2 regions of the Streptococcus sp. SP8 genome follow, and region 2 is predicted to be linked to the other one. Evidence: predicted binding sites of a transcription regulator. Region 2 holds the regulator's gene; the other holds the start of a gene.
The links. Region 2 encodes CtsR, which represses protease genes until heat stress. Its sites were predicted from a motif close to TTGGTCAAAAAAGGTCAAANA; they were not measured.

Region 1: a site for CtsR is predicted at 2,001-2,021, ahead of clpP (ATP-dependent Clp protease proteolytic subunit ClpP). Genes of this name have one in related genera too.

Annotation. Positions count from the first base shown of each region.
Region 1 is NZ_JAQFJL010000012.1:720-8,497, reverse strand. Features, by position in the region: gene mgtA (magnesium-translocating P-type ATPase) at 1-1,117, shown strand, start outside; gene upp (uracil phosphoribosyltransferase) at 1,337-1,966, shown strand; gene clpP (ATP-dependent Clp protease proteolytic subunit ClpP) at 2,095-2,685, shown strand; gene PCY11_RS08020 (DUF2129 domain-containing protein) at 2,963-3,241, shown strand; gene PCY11_RS08015 (ABC transporter substrate-binding protein) at 3,350-4,507, shown strand; gene PCY11_RS08010 (branched-chain amino acid ABC transporter permease) at 4,589-5,458, shown strand; gene PCY11_RS08005 (branched-chain amino acid ABC transporter permease) at 5,462-6,409, shown strand; gene PCY11_RS08000 (ABC transporter ATP-binding protein) at 6,409-7,173, shown strand; gene PCY11_RS07995 (ABC transporter ATP-binding protein) at 7,173-7,778, shown strand, end outside.
Region 2 is NZ_JAQFJL010000007.1:49,856-57,633, forward strand. Features, by position in the region: gene PCY11_RS06525 (alpha-L-fucosidase) at 1-2,193, shown strand, start outside; gene PCY11_RS06530 (LPXTG cell wall anchor domain-containing protein) at 2,212-2,412, shown strand; gene PCY11_RS06535 (CtsR family transcriptional regulator) at 2,787-3,251, shown strand; gene PCY11_RS06540 (ATP-dependent Clp protease ATP-binding subunit) at 3,252-5,681, shown strand; gene PCY11_RS06545 (ECF transporter S component) at 5,691-6,179, shown strand; gene PCY11_RS06550 (DUF4430 domain-containing protein) at 6,157-6,564, shown strand; gene PCY11_RS06555 (hypothetical protein) at 6,727-7,452, shown strand; gene PCY11_RS06560 (AAA family ATPase) at 7,617-7,778, shown strand, end outside.

The DNA.
Region 1 (7,778 bases), on a different contig from region 2:
CCTGGCCTTTCTTGATCCACCAAAACCTTCTGCAGCTCCAGCGATCAAAGCTCTTGCAGAATATGGGGTTACCACTAAGATCTTAACTGGCGACAATGATAAGGTCACCCAAGCTGTCTGTGAAAAAGTAGGACTAGATGTCGAGCGGATACTTTTGGGAAGCGAAATCGATACGATGACAGACCAAGAGTTAGCACAAGTTGTGGAAACAACAACGGTCTTTGCCAAATTATCACCAGATCAAAAAGCGCGGATCATCCTCTGTCTCAAGAACAATGGCCACAAGGTGGGTTACATGGGAGATGGGATTAACGATGCTCCATCCATGAAGGTCTCAGACGTTGGGATCTCCGTGGATACCGCTGTGGATATTGCCAAGGAAACAGCAGATGTCATCCTTCTAGATAAGGACTTGATGGTTCTTGAAAAAGGCTTGGTCGAAGGCCGCAAGGTCTATGCCAATATGACCAAGTACATCAAGATGACGGTCTCTTCTAACTTCGGGAACATCTTTTCTCTGCTCTTTGCCAGCATCTTTTTGCCTTTCCTTCCAATGGCTCCCGTTCATTTGATTGTGCTCAATCTTATCTATGATCTTTCTTGTATCGCCCTTCCTTTTGACAATGTCGACAAGGAATTCCTCAAGAAACCTCGTATCTGGGAAGCAAACTCTATCATGCGTTTTATGGCCTGGATTGGTCCCATTTCATCTGTATTTGATATTATTACCTACATGCTTCTTTACTTCCTTGTTGTTCCTATGATTTTAGGTCATGGCTACAACCATGGAGCAGCAGATGCAGCAGCCTTTATCATGGTGTTCCAAACTGGATGGTTTATCGAATCCATGTGGTCTCAAACCATGGTTATCCATATGTTGCGTTCACCAAAACTGCCATTTATCCAAAGTCGTCCAGCCTTCTCAGTCGTGGTGACGACCCTAGCAGCAGCCTTCTTTGTAACCTCCCTTCCATATAGTCCTTTGGCTTCTATCTTGAAGTTGAGCCAACTAAATGGATTGTACTTTGTTCTATTGTTTGCTATTATCGTCCTTTATATGCTGAGTGTGACGGTTGTCAAACGTATCTATATTAAGAAATACAAAGAATGGTTGTAATTGATTGATAGAAAGAGTGAGTCCGAACTTAAAAAATTAAGTGTAAGGGCTCTCTTTTTTTTGTAAAATTTGGTATAATAAGAAGAATGTAAAGTTGGAAATGAAGATTTCCATGTGCTGTGAGTATCAAAGAGGGACTGAAAGAAAGAGTAGAGCTTGACTCCACTTTTATCATAGTTCTTTTTTGAAAAATAACAGCTTAGAAAGAAGGATCTCAAAATGGGAAAATTAGAAGTTATTACACATCCACTGATTCAACACAAATTGTCTATTCTCCGCCGCACGGATACCTCTACGAAGGCCTTTCGTGAATTGGTAGATGAAATTGCTATGTTGATGGGCTACGAAGTGTTGCGTGAATTGCCTCTTGAAGATGTTGAAATTGAAACTCCTATTACTAAAACCGTTCAAAAGCAAATCGCAGGGAAGAAATTGGCTATTGTCCCAATTCTTCGTGCAGGGATTGGGATGGTCGATGGTCTCTTGAGTTTGGTACCAGCTGCTAAGGTTGGCCATATCGGGATGTACCGTGATGAAGAAACCTTGAAACCAGTTGAATACTTGGTGAAATTGCCAGAAGATATTGATCAACGTCGTATCTTTGTAGTAGACCCGATGCTTGCTACGGGTGGATCCGCTATTCTAGCGATTGATTCCTTGAAAAAACGTGGCGCTAGCCATATCAAATTTGTCTGCTTGGTATCAGCGCCAGAAGGGGTGAAAGCTCTTCAAGAAGCTCACCCAGATGTTGATATCTTTACAGCAGCCCTCGATGATCATTTGAATGAACATGGCTACATTGTTCCTGGTCTTGGAGATGCGGGTGACCGTTTATTCGGTACCAAATAAGAAACCATTCATGATTCGTCCGAAAGGTGCTTAAGATTTGACCTTTTTTGACCATTGGTTTATAATAGCACATATACTTTGAACCTCACGAATCGTGAGAATGAATGGATACTAAAGGAGAAGAATAGATGATTCCAGTAGTTATTGAACAAACCAGTCGTGGAGAACGTTCTTACGATATTTATTCCCGTCTGTTGAAAGATCGAATTATCATGGTAACAGGACCCGTTGAGGACCAAATGGCTAACTCCATTATCGCTCAATTGCTCTTCTTGGATGCCCAAGATAATACAAAAGATATCTATATGTATATCAATACACCAGGAGGCTCTGTCTCTGCAGGTCTTGCCATCGTAGATACCATGAACTTTATCAAGTCAGATGTCCAAACCATTGTCATGGGGATGGCAGCTTCTATGGGAACAATTATCGCTTCAAGCGGTGCGAAGGGCAAACGCTTCATGTTGCCAAACGCCGAGTACATGATTCACCAACCAATGGGTGGTACTGGTGGTGGTACCCAACAAACCGATATGGCGATTGCAGCAGAACACTTGCTCAAAACACGGAATAACTTGGAAAAAATCCTTGCGGAAAATTCAGGTCAATCCATTGAAAAAGTGCATGCTGATGCGGAACGTGATAATTGGATGAGCGCACAAGAAACACTTGAATATGGCTTTATTGATGAAATCATGGCCAATAATAAATTGGGCTAAACCATCCTGTGGGAAGGCCCGTCAAGAGGCTGGGACAAAAGTCCTAGCCTCTCAATTATTTTTGGATTGTCGAGCAAAACGCAGTGGTTGAGTGGGCTCTACTTCGCTGATTTCATCAGCTTTTACAGCCCTACTCAACTGTGCGGAGGTGGGACGACGAAATCGAATTCTAACGAATTACCGATTTCTGTCCCACTCTCTTTTTTGCTCTCATAAAAGAGTAGTTCTTTTTCTTGAAATTTGATATACTAGTAACAGAACGAGAAAGGGATTGACCATGTTTGAGAAACAAGAAAGAACAGGCTTAATTGTTAAATTGTATTACAATCGCGACGGGAAAAAATTACAATCAGTCGGAGATGTCTTGTACCATTCTAAGAAATGCCGTTATGTCCAATTGTATGTGGACAGTGACAAGGCGGATCAAGTCATGGAAGACTTAAAGAAAGAACGTTATGTCAAAAAAGTCTTGCCTTGCCATCTCAAAGATTTAGATACAGATTTTGTGGGGAGTTTGCAACGATTGGAGACCCCATCTGTGGTAACAGAAGTTTAGAAAACGCAATCATTTGATGGATTGCGTTTTTTTTATTGACAATTGTCAGATAATTCGGTATATTCTTAATGTATTTATTTTAAGATTCATTTAAGGAGATCATTACAAATGAAGAAAAAATTTGCTCTTTCATTTTTAACCATTGCAAGTGTCGCTCTTCTTGCTGCTTGTGGTGAAGTTTCTACTTCAGGTTCAAACACAACTGGTAACGAAATCGGCAAAGAACTAAAAGTCGGTTTTAACTTTGAAAAAACTGGTGAAGTAGCAGCCTACGGTAGCGCTGAACAAAAAGGTGCTCAATTGGCCGTTGATGAAATCAACGCTAAGGGTGGAGCTGACGGTAAGAAGATCGTTGTCACAGATAAAGATAACAAATCTGAAACAGCTGAAGCAGCTACAGTCACTACAAACCTTGTCACTCAATCAAAAGTGAACGCTCTTGTAGGACCTGCAACTTCAGGTGCTACTGCAGCAGCGGTTGCCAATGCTGGTAAAGCAGGTGTTCCATTGGTTACACCATCTGCAACTCAAGATGATTTGACAAAAGGTCAAGATTACCTTTTCCGTGCAACCTTCATCGATAGCTTCCAAGGAAAAATCATTGCCAAATACACAACGGATAACTTGAAAGCGAAGAAAGTCGTTCTTTACTACGATAACTCATCTGACTATGCGAAAGGGATTGCTGAAGCCTTCAAGAAATCTTACAAAGGTGAAATCGTAGCAACAGAAACCTTCCAATCTAAGGATACAGACTTCCAAGCTGCTCTTACAAAAATCAAAGATAAAGACTTCGATGCGATTGTTCTTCCAGGTTACTACACAGAAACTGGTAAGATTGTAAACCAAGCGCGTGGTATGGGAATCAAACAACCAATCATTGGTGGGGATGGATTTAGCGATGCTAAGTTCGTTGAACAAGCAACACCTGCTGCAGCTACAGATATCTACTACGTAGCTGGATTCTCTACTGAAGGTGAAATGACTGATAAAGCCAAGAAATTCGTAGAAGCATACAAAGCGAAATACAATGAAGAACCTTCAATGTTCGCAGCTTTGGCTTATGATTCAGTTTACATGGTTGCAGAAGCATCTAAAGGTGCTAAGAACTCTGTCGAATTGAAAGATAACCTTGCGAAGTTGAAAGACTTGGAAGGTGTGACTGGTACAATGTCAATTGACAAGAACCACAACCCGGTTAAATCAGCTCTTATGATTGGCTTGAAAGATGGTAAAGTCAAATCAGTTGAGTCTGTTAAACCATAATTATCATTTGTTGTTTGTACAAGAGGCTGGGAGAATGAAAATTCCTGGCCTCGCTCTTTATTGTTAGAAAGGATGGTTCAAATGCTCCAGCAATTAGTGAACGGTCTAATCTTGGGAAGTGTCTATGCACTCTTGGCCCTTGGTTATACTATGGTGTATGGAATTATCAAATTGATCAACTTTGCCCATGGGGATATCTACATGGTAGGTGCCTTTATGGGATATTTCTTATTGAACTCATGGAAAGTAAACTTCTTTGTAGCCTTGCTCCTAGCCATGGTTGGGACAGCTATTTTAGGGGTTGTAATTGAATACCTGGCTTATCGTCCGCTTCGTCATTCGACTCGGATTGCTGCCTTGATCACAGCCATCGGGGTTTCCTTCTTGCTCGAATATGGGATGGTCTTCTTCGTCGGTGCCAATACCCGTTCCTTCCCGCAAGTGATTAAAACAGTTCGTTACAACTTTGGTCCTATTTCAATCTCCAATATTCAGTTGATGATCTTGGGAGTGTCTGTTTTCTTGATGGTCGCTCTTCAATTTATTATTCAAAAAACAAAGATGGGGAAAGCCATGCGGGCTGTATCTGTTGATAGTGATGCCGCTCAATTGATGGGGATTAACGTAAACCGTACGATCAGCTTTACCTTTGCTTTGGGATCAGCTTTGGCAGGTGCTGGTGGTGTCTTGATTGGTTTGTATTACAACTCGATCGAGCCTTTGATGGGGATGACACCAGGGATCAAAGCCTTTGTCGCAGCCGTTCTTGGGGGAATCGGAATCATTCCAGGTGCTGCCCTAGGTGGATTTGTTATCGGTTTGTTAGAAACCTTCGCTACAGCGATCGGTCTTTCAGACTTCCGTGATGCCATTGTGTATGCCATCTTGATTGTGATCTTGCTCATCCGTCCAGCAGGTATCCTCGGTAAAAATGTGAAAGAGAAGGTGTAAGCCATGAAACAAAATTTAAAAGTGAATTTAGTCTGGCTTGGTCTTTTGGTCGCAGGTTTTGCCTTGATCCAAGTCTTGGTTGCAGCGGGTGTGCTCAACCTCTTCTATATCCAAATTTTAGAACAAATCGGAATCAATATTATCCTTGCAGTTGGCTTGAACCTCATTGTTGGTTTCTCAGGTCAATTCTCACTCGGACATGCCGGATTTATGGCGATTGGTGCCTACTCTGCAGCCATTCTCGGTTCCAAATCACCAACCTACGGGGCTTTCTTTGGCGCGATGGTTTTAGGGGCTTTGATTGCTGGTGTCGTTGCCTTGATCGTTGGGGTTCCAACCCTTCGTTTGAAAGGGGACTACCTCGCGATTGCGACACTTGGGGTTTCTGAAATCATCCGGATCTTGATCGTCAATGGTGGTACTCTAACAAATGGTGCTGCTGGGATCCTTGGTTTGCCAGCCTTTACAACTTGGCAATTGGTTTACCTCTTTGTTGTCATTACAACGATCTTTACGATTAACTTCTTACGCAGTCCAATTGGACGCTCTACCCTTTCTGTTCGTGAAGATGAAATCGCGGCAGAATCTGTTGGGATCAATACGACCAAAGTCAAAGTCATCGCCTTTGTATTTGGTGCGATCACAGCGGCGATTGCTGGATCTCTCCAAGCCGGCTTTATCGGCTCTGTTGTTCCTAAAGACTACTCTTTCACCAATACTATTAATGTCTTGATCATTGTCGTGTTTGGTGGTTTGGGATCAATGTCCGGAACAGTTGTGGCAGCCATCGTCTTGGGTATCTTGAACATGGTGCTTCAAGACTTCTCAAGTGTCCGTATGATCATTTACTCATTGGCTTTGATTCTCGTGATGATCTTCCGTCCAGGTGGTCTTCTTGGAACATGGGAATTCAGCTTGAAAAAACTACTCTCAAAAAAGGAGGCTAACTAATGGCACTTCTTGAAGTAAAAAATTTAACAAAAAACTTTGGTGGTTTGACAGCCGTTGGGGATGTGACCATGGAACTCAATGAAGGGGAATTGGTTGGATTGATCGGACCAAACGGTGCCGGTAAAACAACCCTCTTCAACCTCCTAACAGGGGTATATGAACCAAGTGAAGGGACCATTACCTTAGATGGTCAGTTGCTAAATGGTAAAGCACCATATAAAATCGCTGCAGGTGGTCTGGGACGGACTTTCCAAAATATTCGTCTCTTTAAAGATTTAAGCGTTTTGGACAATGTCTTGATTGCCTTTGCCAATCACCACAAACCACATGTCTTTGCGAGTCTTTTCCGCTTGCCAAGCTATTACAAGAATGAAGAAGCTTTGAAAGCGAAAGCCCTTGAATTGTTAGCGATTTTTGGTTTGGAAAAAGAAGCAGATACCTTGGCCAAAAACTTAGCTTACGGACAACAACGTCACTTGGAGATCGTTCGTGCCCTTGCTACAGAGCCAAAAATCCTCTTCTTGGATGAACCTGCTGCAGGGATGAACCCTCAAGAAACAGCAGAATTGACCCAATTGATCCGTCGCATTCAAAAAGAATTTAATATTACGATCATGCTGATCGAGCACGATATGAGCTTGGTTATGGAAGTAACAGAACGGATTTATGTATTGGAATATGGTCGCTTGATTGCCCATGGTACGCCAGATGAAATCAAGACCAACAAACGCGTAATCGAAGCATATCTAGGAGGTGAAGCCTAATGTCTATGTTAAAAGTTGAAAATCTTTCTGTACACTATGGCATGATCCAGGCTGTCCGTGATGTCAGTTTCGAGGTGAATGAAGGGGAAGTTGTTTCTCTTATCGGTGCTAACGGTGCTGGGAAAACATCTATTCTTCGTACGATTTCAGGTTTGGTGCGTCCAAGTGCTGGGAAAATCGAGTTTTTAGGTCAGGAGATTCAAAAGGTTCCGGCTCAAAAGATTGTAGCAGCAGGACTCTCTCAAGTTCCAGAAGGCCGCCACGTCTTTCCAGGCTTAACTGTTATGGAAAACTTGGAGATGGGAGCTTTCTTGAAGAAAGATCGAGAAGAAAATCAAGCTAACTTGAAGAAAGTCTTTTCTCGTTTCCCACGTTTGGAAGAACGGAAGAACCAAGATGCAGCAACCCTATCTGGTGGGGAACAACAAATGCTCGCAATGGGTCGTGCACTCATGTCAACGCCAAAACTCTTGCTTCTGGATGAACCTTCTATGGGATTGGCTCCAATCTTTATCCAAGAAATCTTTGATATCATCCAAGATATCCAAAAACAAGGGACAACGGTTCTCTTGATCGAGCAAAATGCCAACAAGGCTCTTGCTATC
Region 2 (7,778 bases):
GGAGCTTTGGTAGAAGCTGACTCGACACGACGCAATCCGCTCTACAAGGCCAGCCATTTGACAGATGGTGATGAAAAGACCAGTTGGGCACCTGCAGATGATGCCAAGACCGGCTCTTTTGTTCTCGATCTTGGAAAAGAACAGCATTTTGATGTGGTAGAGCTTAAAGAAACCATCGAGAAAGGCCAACGGATTTCTGGCTTCACCATTGATGTGGCAGTGAATGGCCAATGGGTTCCATATGGTGCTGGCTCAACCGTAGGATACCGCCGATTGATCAAAGGGCAACCAGTTGATAGTCGCTATATCCGGGTGTCCATCACCGATGCCCAAGCTACTCCAATCTTGAACGGAGTCTCTGTCTATAAGACGCCAGCTAGCATTGAAGAAACCGATGGCTATCCGCTTGGTTTGACTTATCATTCTGACCGGACAGCAGAGCGGGCCAATGGCCAATGGAATGAAGAGGGAGAAGGCGTTCGAGGCACCTCTATGTGGACCAAAGAAAAGGGAGCTTCGGTGACCTATCAGTTTGAAGGCACTAAGGCCTATGTGATCGCAACTGTCGACCCTGGTCATGGGGAAATGGATGTCTATGTCGATGGCCAAAAGCTAGCGACCATCAATACCCAAAGCCCAAGCCGCAAACGTAGCCAAAAGGTCTATGAAACACCGGATTTGACAGCAGGATCTCACACCTTGACCTTGGTCAATAGCAAGGGAGATGCGATCGCAACGGAAGGGATTTATGCTCTCAATAACCAAGAAAAGGGTCTCTTTGAATTTGCTCAGCCAACCCTAGCTGTTAAGAAAGGCGACCCAGCGCAAGTCGTCGTCAAGAGAAAAGGTGGCTCTAAAGGAAGTGCCAGTCTCAAATTAATCACAGAACCAGGAACAGGGGTTCATGGCAAGGTCTACAAAGATACCAACGTCACCCTTGAGTTCGCAGATGGAGAGACGGAAAAAACAGTCCAAGTTCCAACCCTTGATTTTGCAGGAAAAGCGACCGACGTCTATGACTTTAAGGTCAAATTGCTCCATCCGGATCAAGGAAGTCTGGTCGGCTTTATTCCAGAACTGACAGTCCAAGTGATGAATGAAGACCAGTTGCCAGAAAATCGCAAAGAAGTGGATGACCAAGATCCGAAACTGCATTACAGTGAGGGTTGGCACCATGAGACGGACAACAAAGACTTTTCAAATGGCACAGAATCTTGGTCCAGCTTTAACCAAGTGACCGATGAGGAAGGCAAGAAACACATTGAAGTGACCATTACCTTTAAGGGCACGGGTGTGGAGGTTCGAGGAGTAGTCGACCCAAGTCATGGTCTTTACAGCGTCACCCTGGATGGAAAAGAAATAGCCTTCGAAGAAGGTCGTGGCTATGATTATGAAATCGAAGGCGATCATTATTTCAGTGGCTATGGAGATCAACGCAAGCTCGACCAGAGTTTGGTCAATCTGCAAGGTCTAGCAAAAGGTTATCACCAATTACGCTTGCACCTAGATCCAGCCCTCAATGACCCTCAGTCATCCAGAGCCATCCAGGTAGACCGATTTATCCTATCAGGGAAAGATAGCCAGTTGCTCAGTCAAGAAGAGCTACAACAGATCATCAGAGAAGGAGTAGAAAAGATCAAGGCTACTTCTCTCGATCGCTTGAAAGCAGATCTCAAACCGACGGTTCAAGGACAATTGACGGACTTGACTCAGTTGTTGGATCAAGAGCGGCCAGATTTGGTTGCTGCAGCTAATCAAGTCGAAGCCCTTGAAACCATCTTAGAAGATGCTCGCAATTATGAACCGCTGACGCAGACACGCCCAGACGAAGGTGTTCGGGATTTGATTCTTGAAAAACCAGAACTACTCATCGAAGCGGAGGAGATTCCATTTGAGAGTCAAACGCGTGAGAACAAGGACTTGGCCAAGGGCGAAAGCCGGATCCTTCAAGCAGGGAAGGTCGGACGCCGCTTGAAATTGATCGAGGTTCGACAAGAAGAAGGCAAAGAAATTCGGACAGAAGTCGATGCCTTTGTCGAAGTGGATGCCCAGGATCAGATTACGGAAGTCGGGACGAAGGAAGCGGAAAAAAGTCCGTTGATAGCTGATATGCCGACTCCAACCACTCCTGTCACCCCAAGTAAGATGCAACCAGAAGTTATGACTCTTTCTCAAGCTGAAGACAAAAAATAAAAAGGAAGACCTGTTCTCTTGCAACCGAAAACCCCAGAAGCAGTTTCTGTTTCGACTTCAGACCATCCGGAAAAAGAAGTGGTTAAAAGTCCTTCTCTACCATCGGAAGGAAAACTTCCTAAAACCGGTACAAAACAAAGTGGATTGTTTGCTTGGTTAGGTCTTCTTGGTCTAGGATTCTTGGGCGGAGGCGCGAAATTTGCTCGTCGCAAAGAGTAGCTCCTTCTTCGCATAAGAGGCTGGGACACAAGTCCTAGCCTCTCAATTATTTTTGGATTGTCGAGCAAGACGCAGTGGTTGAGTGGGCTCTACTGCGCTGATTTCATCAGCTTTTACAGCCCTACTCAACTGTGCGGAGGTGGGACGACGAAATCGAATTCTAACGAATTACCGATTTCTGTCCCACTCTCTTTTATTTTTCTCCCTTCCTTAAGAGATTCCCATTTCCATAGAGTCTTTGCTTTATTTACAGCCGTAAAAATTGTATAATAGTCAAATAAGGTCAATGATGAGAAGGAACACTCCAAGGCCATTTTTTATGGGCCAAAGAACAGAGCATCCATCTAGAAAAAAACAAGCCAGAAAGGAGCATCATGGCAAATAAGAACACATCTGATAGCATCGAAGCTTATATTAAGGCCTTGCTGGCTCAAGCTGGCATGGCAGAGCTCAAAAGAAGTGAGTTAGCCGATGTCTTTCAGGTCGTACCTAGTCAGATTAACTATGTCATTAAGACTCGTTTTACCGAGAGCCGAGGCTATATTGTAGAGAGCAAGCGCGGTGGTGGTGGCTATATCCGCATTGGCAAGGTCCAGTTTTCAGATCACCATCAGATGCTCCAAGACTTGGCAGCCAATATTGGAGAGACCATCAGCCAGCAGGTCTTCCATGATATCCTCCAGATGCTCTATGAAGAAAAATTATTGACAAAACGTGAGGCTCAGCTCTTGCTTGCGACGACCTCCGATGAGGTCCTAGGTCGAGATGCTCTCATCCTACGAGCAACGATGCTGAAAAAAATCATTCAACAAGTAGATAGAAAAGGAAATACCGACTAGATGAACTATTCAACAGCACTGTTAGAAAGTATAGAAGCGGCCCAAATACTAGCAGGCCACTATCAGGGGCATACCTTAGATACTTGGCATCTCCTGACGGCTATGGCCAATAATCCCTATAGCGTGGCAGGTTCTGTACTGAACGATTATCCTATGCAGATCGATGAGTTTCAGGATGCGGCGGAGCATATTACAGGCCAAGCTTTTCAAAGCGACAATCGGTATGAAATCTTCCCATTTTCTTATCGGATGGAAGCCATTATGAAGCACGCAAGAGAGATTGCCCAGGTCCTTCATGCCAAGACCTTGGGAACAGAGCATGTGCTCCTCTCTCTTCTAGCAGACCGTGGGACCTTGGCGAGCCAAGTCATGGAGTTTGCCGGCTTTGCCTTTACAGAGCAAGACAAGGGAGTTCCTATTGCCTCTCTTCGAAAGAATCTTGAGGACAAGGCAGGCTGGGACAAGAATGATATCAAAGCCATTCGGAGTCTCTATCGCGCCCAAAACCCTAACCGCCAAACCATGGGAAATATGATGGGCATGCCCCCAAGCACCAGTGGAGGTCTTGAAGATTATACCCGTGATTTGACAGAAATGGCGCGTGCAGGCCAGCTTGAGCCTGTGATTGGTCGGGATGCAGAGATTTCACGCATGATCCAAATCCTCAGCCGCAAGACGAAGAACAATCCTGTATTGGTGGGAGAAGCAGGGGTCGGAAAAACAGCCCTTGCCTTAGGTCTGGCCCAGCGTGTCGCTAGTGGCAATGTACCAGCTGAAATCGCGCAGATGCGTGTTCTGGAATTGGATCTCATGAATGTCGTTGCTGGGACGCGCTTCCGTGGGGACTTCGAAGAACGGATGAACAATATCATCCAGGACATCGAAGAAGACGGTCACGTGATTCTCTTTATCGATGAACTGCATACTATTATGGGGTCAGGATCCGGTATTGATTCGACCTTAGACGCAGCCAATATTCTAAAACCAGCCCTGGCACGGGGAACCTTGCGTACAGTTGGGGCAACGACCCAAGATGAGTACCAAAAGCATATTGAAAAAGATGCAGCCCTCTCTCGGCGTTTTGCGAAAGTCACCATTGAAGAGCCAAGTGTTGCAGATAGCATCCAAATTCTCCAAGGCTTGAAAGAAACCTACCAGGACCACCATCATGTGACCATTACTGATGAAGCGATCGAAACAGCTGTCAAATATGCCCATCGCTATTTGACCAGCCGTCAATTGCCAGATTCAGCCATTGATCTCTTGGATGAAGCGGCAGCTACTGTACAAAACCGCGATTCCAACGGTCACGTAAAAGAAGAGTTGACCGCCTTAGACCGGGCCTTGATGGACGGCAAGTGGAAGAAAGCAGCCCAGCTCTTAGAAGTAGAGGCCGCTCCCATTGTCTACAAAAAAGAAGTCACTGACCAAGATGTCTTGGTGACCTTGAGCCAATTATCCGGTATTCCAACTCAAAAACTGACCCAAACCGATGCCAAGAAGTACCTAAACTTAGAAGCAGAATTGCACAAGCGCGTGATTGGTCAAGACCAAGCCGTTTCGAGTATCAGTCGGGCTATTCGACGCAATCAATCGGGGATCCGTAGCAACAAGCGTCCGATCGGTTCTTTCATGTTCCTAGGACCTACCGGTGTCGGAAAAACAGAGTTAGCCAAAGCTTTGGCGGAAGTTCTGTTTGATGATGAATCGGCCCTCATCCGTTTTGATATGAGTGAGTACATGGAAAAATTCGCGGCCAGTCGCCTCAACGGAGCTCCTCCAGGCTATGTGGGCTACGAAGAAGGAGGCGAGTTGACCGAGAAAGTCCGCAACAAACCATATTCAGTTCTCTTATTTGATGAGGTGGAAAAAGCCCATCCAGATATTTTCAATGTCCTTTTGCAAGTCTTGGATGACGGAGTCTTAACCGATAGCAAAGGCCGGAAGATCGACTTCTCCAATACCATTATCATCATGACCTCAAACCTGGGAGCAACAGCCCTTCGGGATGATAAGACCGTTGGCTTTGGTGCTAAAGATATCCGCTTTGACCAAGCCAATATGGAAAAACGCATGTTTGAAGAGTTGAAGAAGACCTATCGTCCAGAGTTTATCAACCGGATTGATGAAAAGGTGGTCTTCCATAGTCTCTCCAGCGAGGATATGCAGCAGGTAGTGAAAGTCATGGTCAAACCGCTCATCGCGACCTTGGCCGAACAAGGCATGACCCTCAAATTCCAGCCTTCAGCGCTCAAGTTGCTAGCAACCAAAGGCTACGATCCAGAAATGGGAGCTCGCCCACTGCGTCGTGTCTTGCAGACCGAAGTGGAAGATCAACTAGCAGAGCTATTGCTGAAAGGGCAAGCCCAAGAAGGGCAAACCATCAAGGTTGGAACAACAGCCGGAACGATCAAGTTTGAGATTGTCTAGGAGGATGTCATGACGCTTCAGCGATTAACTCGTATTTCGCTTTTGGCGGCCCTTTGTGTCGCTCTACGTCAGGCTTTTGCCCCTTTTCCAAATGTCCAACCTATTTCTGCCATCTTTTTTCTCTTGGTGATATTTGAAGGGTATAGCTTTGCTTTTCTTGTGATGATGATCACTATGTTTGTCTCCGCCTTTTTCCTGGGGATGAGCCTGATTGTGTTCTTTCAGATTGTCGCCTTTGGCTGTTTGATGCTCATTTGGCGCATCAGTTACAAGTGGTTGCCCCATGTCCTTCAGATCCTTTTTGTGGGCCTACTGTCCTTTGCTTATGGGATCTTGATCGATAGTGTTTATGCCTTGATATACCATATTCCTTGGTGGACCTATGCTTTGGTCAATGGTTTTAGTTTTAACCTTGCCCATGCTCTGTCGACGATCATTTTCTATCCCATTATCTATCAAATCTTTAGGAGATTTTATGTTGAAAAAACCCATTTCTAGCTTGATGACCTTACTTGCAGCTCTTCTTTTAGCGAGTTGCGCTCCGTCTCATAGCACAAACAATCAAACAAGTGCTTCTAGCACAGAAGTTGCCAAGAAAAACGAAATTTCGATTACGATTAGCGTGACGCCAGAAGGTCAAAAAGCGCAATCGAAAACCTTGAAAGTAGCAGAAGAGAGCAACCTCATGAAAGTGCTCAAAGCCAACTACAAGATTGAAGAAAAAAATGGCATGATCACCTCGATTGACGGTCACAGCCAAGATGAAGCAAAAGGTCTTTACTGGATGTACAAGATCAATGGCGAAATGGCTCCAAAAGGTGCTGCTGAAACCACCGTTAAAAAAGGGGACAAGATCGAATTCTATCAAGAAGTGTATAAATAAGAAAAGCTGGACAGTATGTCCGGCTTTTTTTTGCAAAGTTTAGGAACTTACTTAAAACTTCTTTCAAATTAGAAAAATATTTAAGAAACTATTGACAGCCTCATATAACAGTGTTACAATAATGTTACAAAATATTACAAATGTTACAAAAGAGGTTCTGTTATGAAAAACAAAAAAATCATTTCCCTAGCAGCCCTAGCTTTGACAGCTAGTCTTTTCCTAGGAGCTTGTGGCGGGAATAAAGAAGAAAAAACTTCAGAAGCAAGCAGTTCAAAGACCAGTCAGGTTAAACAAACAAGTTCTTCTTCTAAGAAAAAAGTGATCACTAGTAAAGATCCAATTGCCTCTTCATCCTCTGATAGCAAATCAGAAGAAAGTCATACCGTTGGTAGCAAAAATAACCAAGCTGCAGCTAGTCAAACACCAGCTCCAGCTAAAGAAGCGACACCAGCAGCACCCGTAACAAAAGAAACAAAAGAAGTAGCCACTCCAGCAACACCAGCGAAAGCAAAATTGCCAAGTCTAGAAGACGGTCATGCTCAGGCTAAGAAGCAAGCTTCTGCGACGGAGAATGCCCAATACAAGGGAGTCTATTCTGTAGCAGCAGGGGATTTCTCCGCAGCAGCTGGGAATTGGTCTGACAAACGCGACACTGGAGTCACTATTGGCCAAGGCGGTCAAGTAACCATCCAACTTCCTGGGGGCCAACCCGTAGCCTATGGTATCAGCGCTTATAACTATACCTTGGATGATGGTCATTACCATGCTAATCTCTCAGCAGGCGATGGATCTGCAGCGACTCTAGATATCGTAGTTGGAAAAGATGGTTCTGTGTCTAGTGTGACGGTTCTTAAAGACGGTGTCAGTCACTCCCTCACTCGTGAATAAAATTCGAAAGATCTGAAAGGAGAAGCATCTCTTTTCAGATCTTTTTTTGTTGATTTGAATAAAAATATATTTTTTTATAAAAAACTATTGACAGATAGAAAATATAGTTTATAATAAAAACATAAAGAAAATCTATTTATAAAAAATTATAAAAAGGAGCTTATATGAAAAAAGAAAGAATTGCCCTGGTTTTTGGAACCTTTGCGCCTCTTCATCAAGGGCATATTGACCTGATCCAGCGGGCCAAGCGTCAGTGTGATCGCGTTCGTGTCATTGTATCTGGTTATGAAGGGGACCGTGGTGAAGAAGTGGGACTGACCTTACAA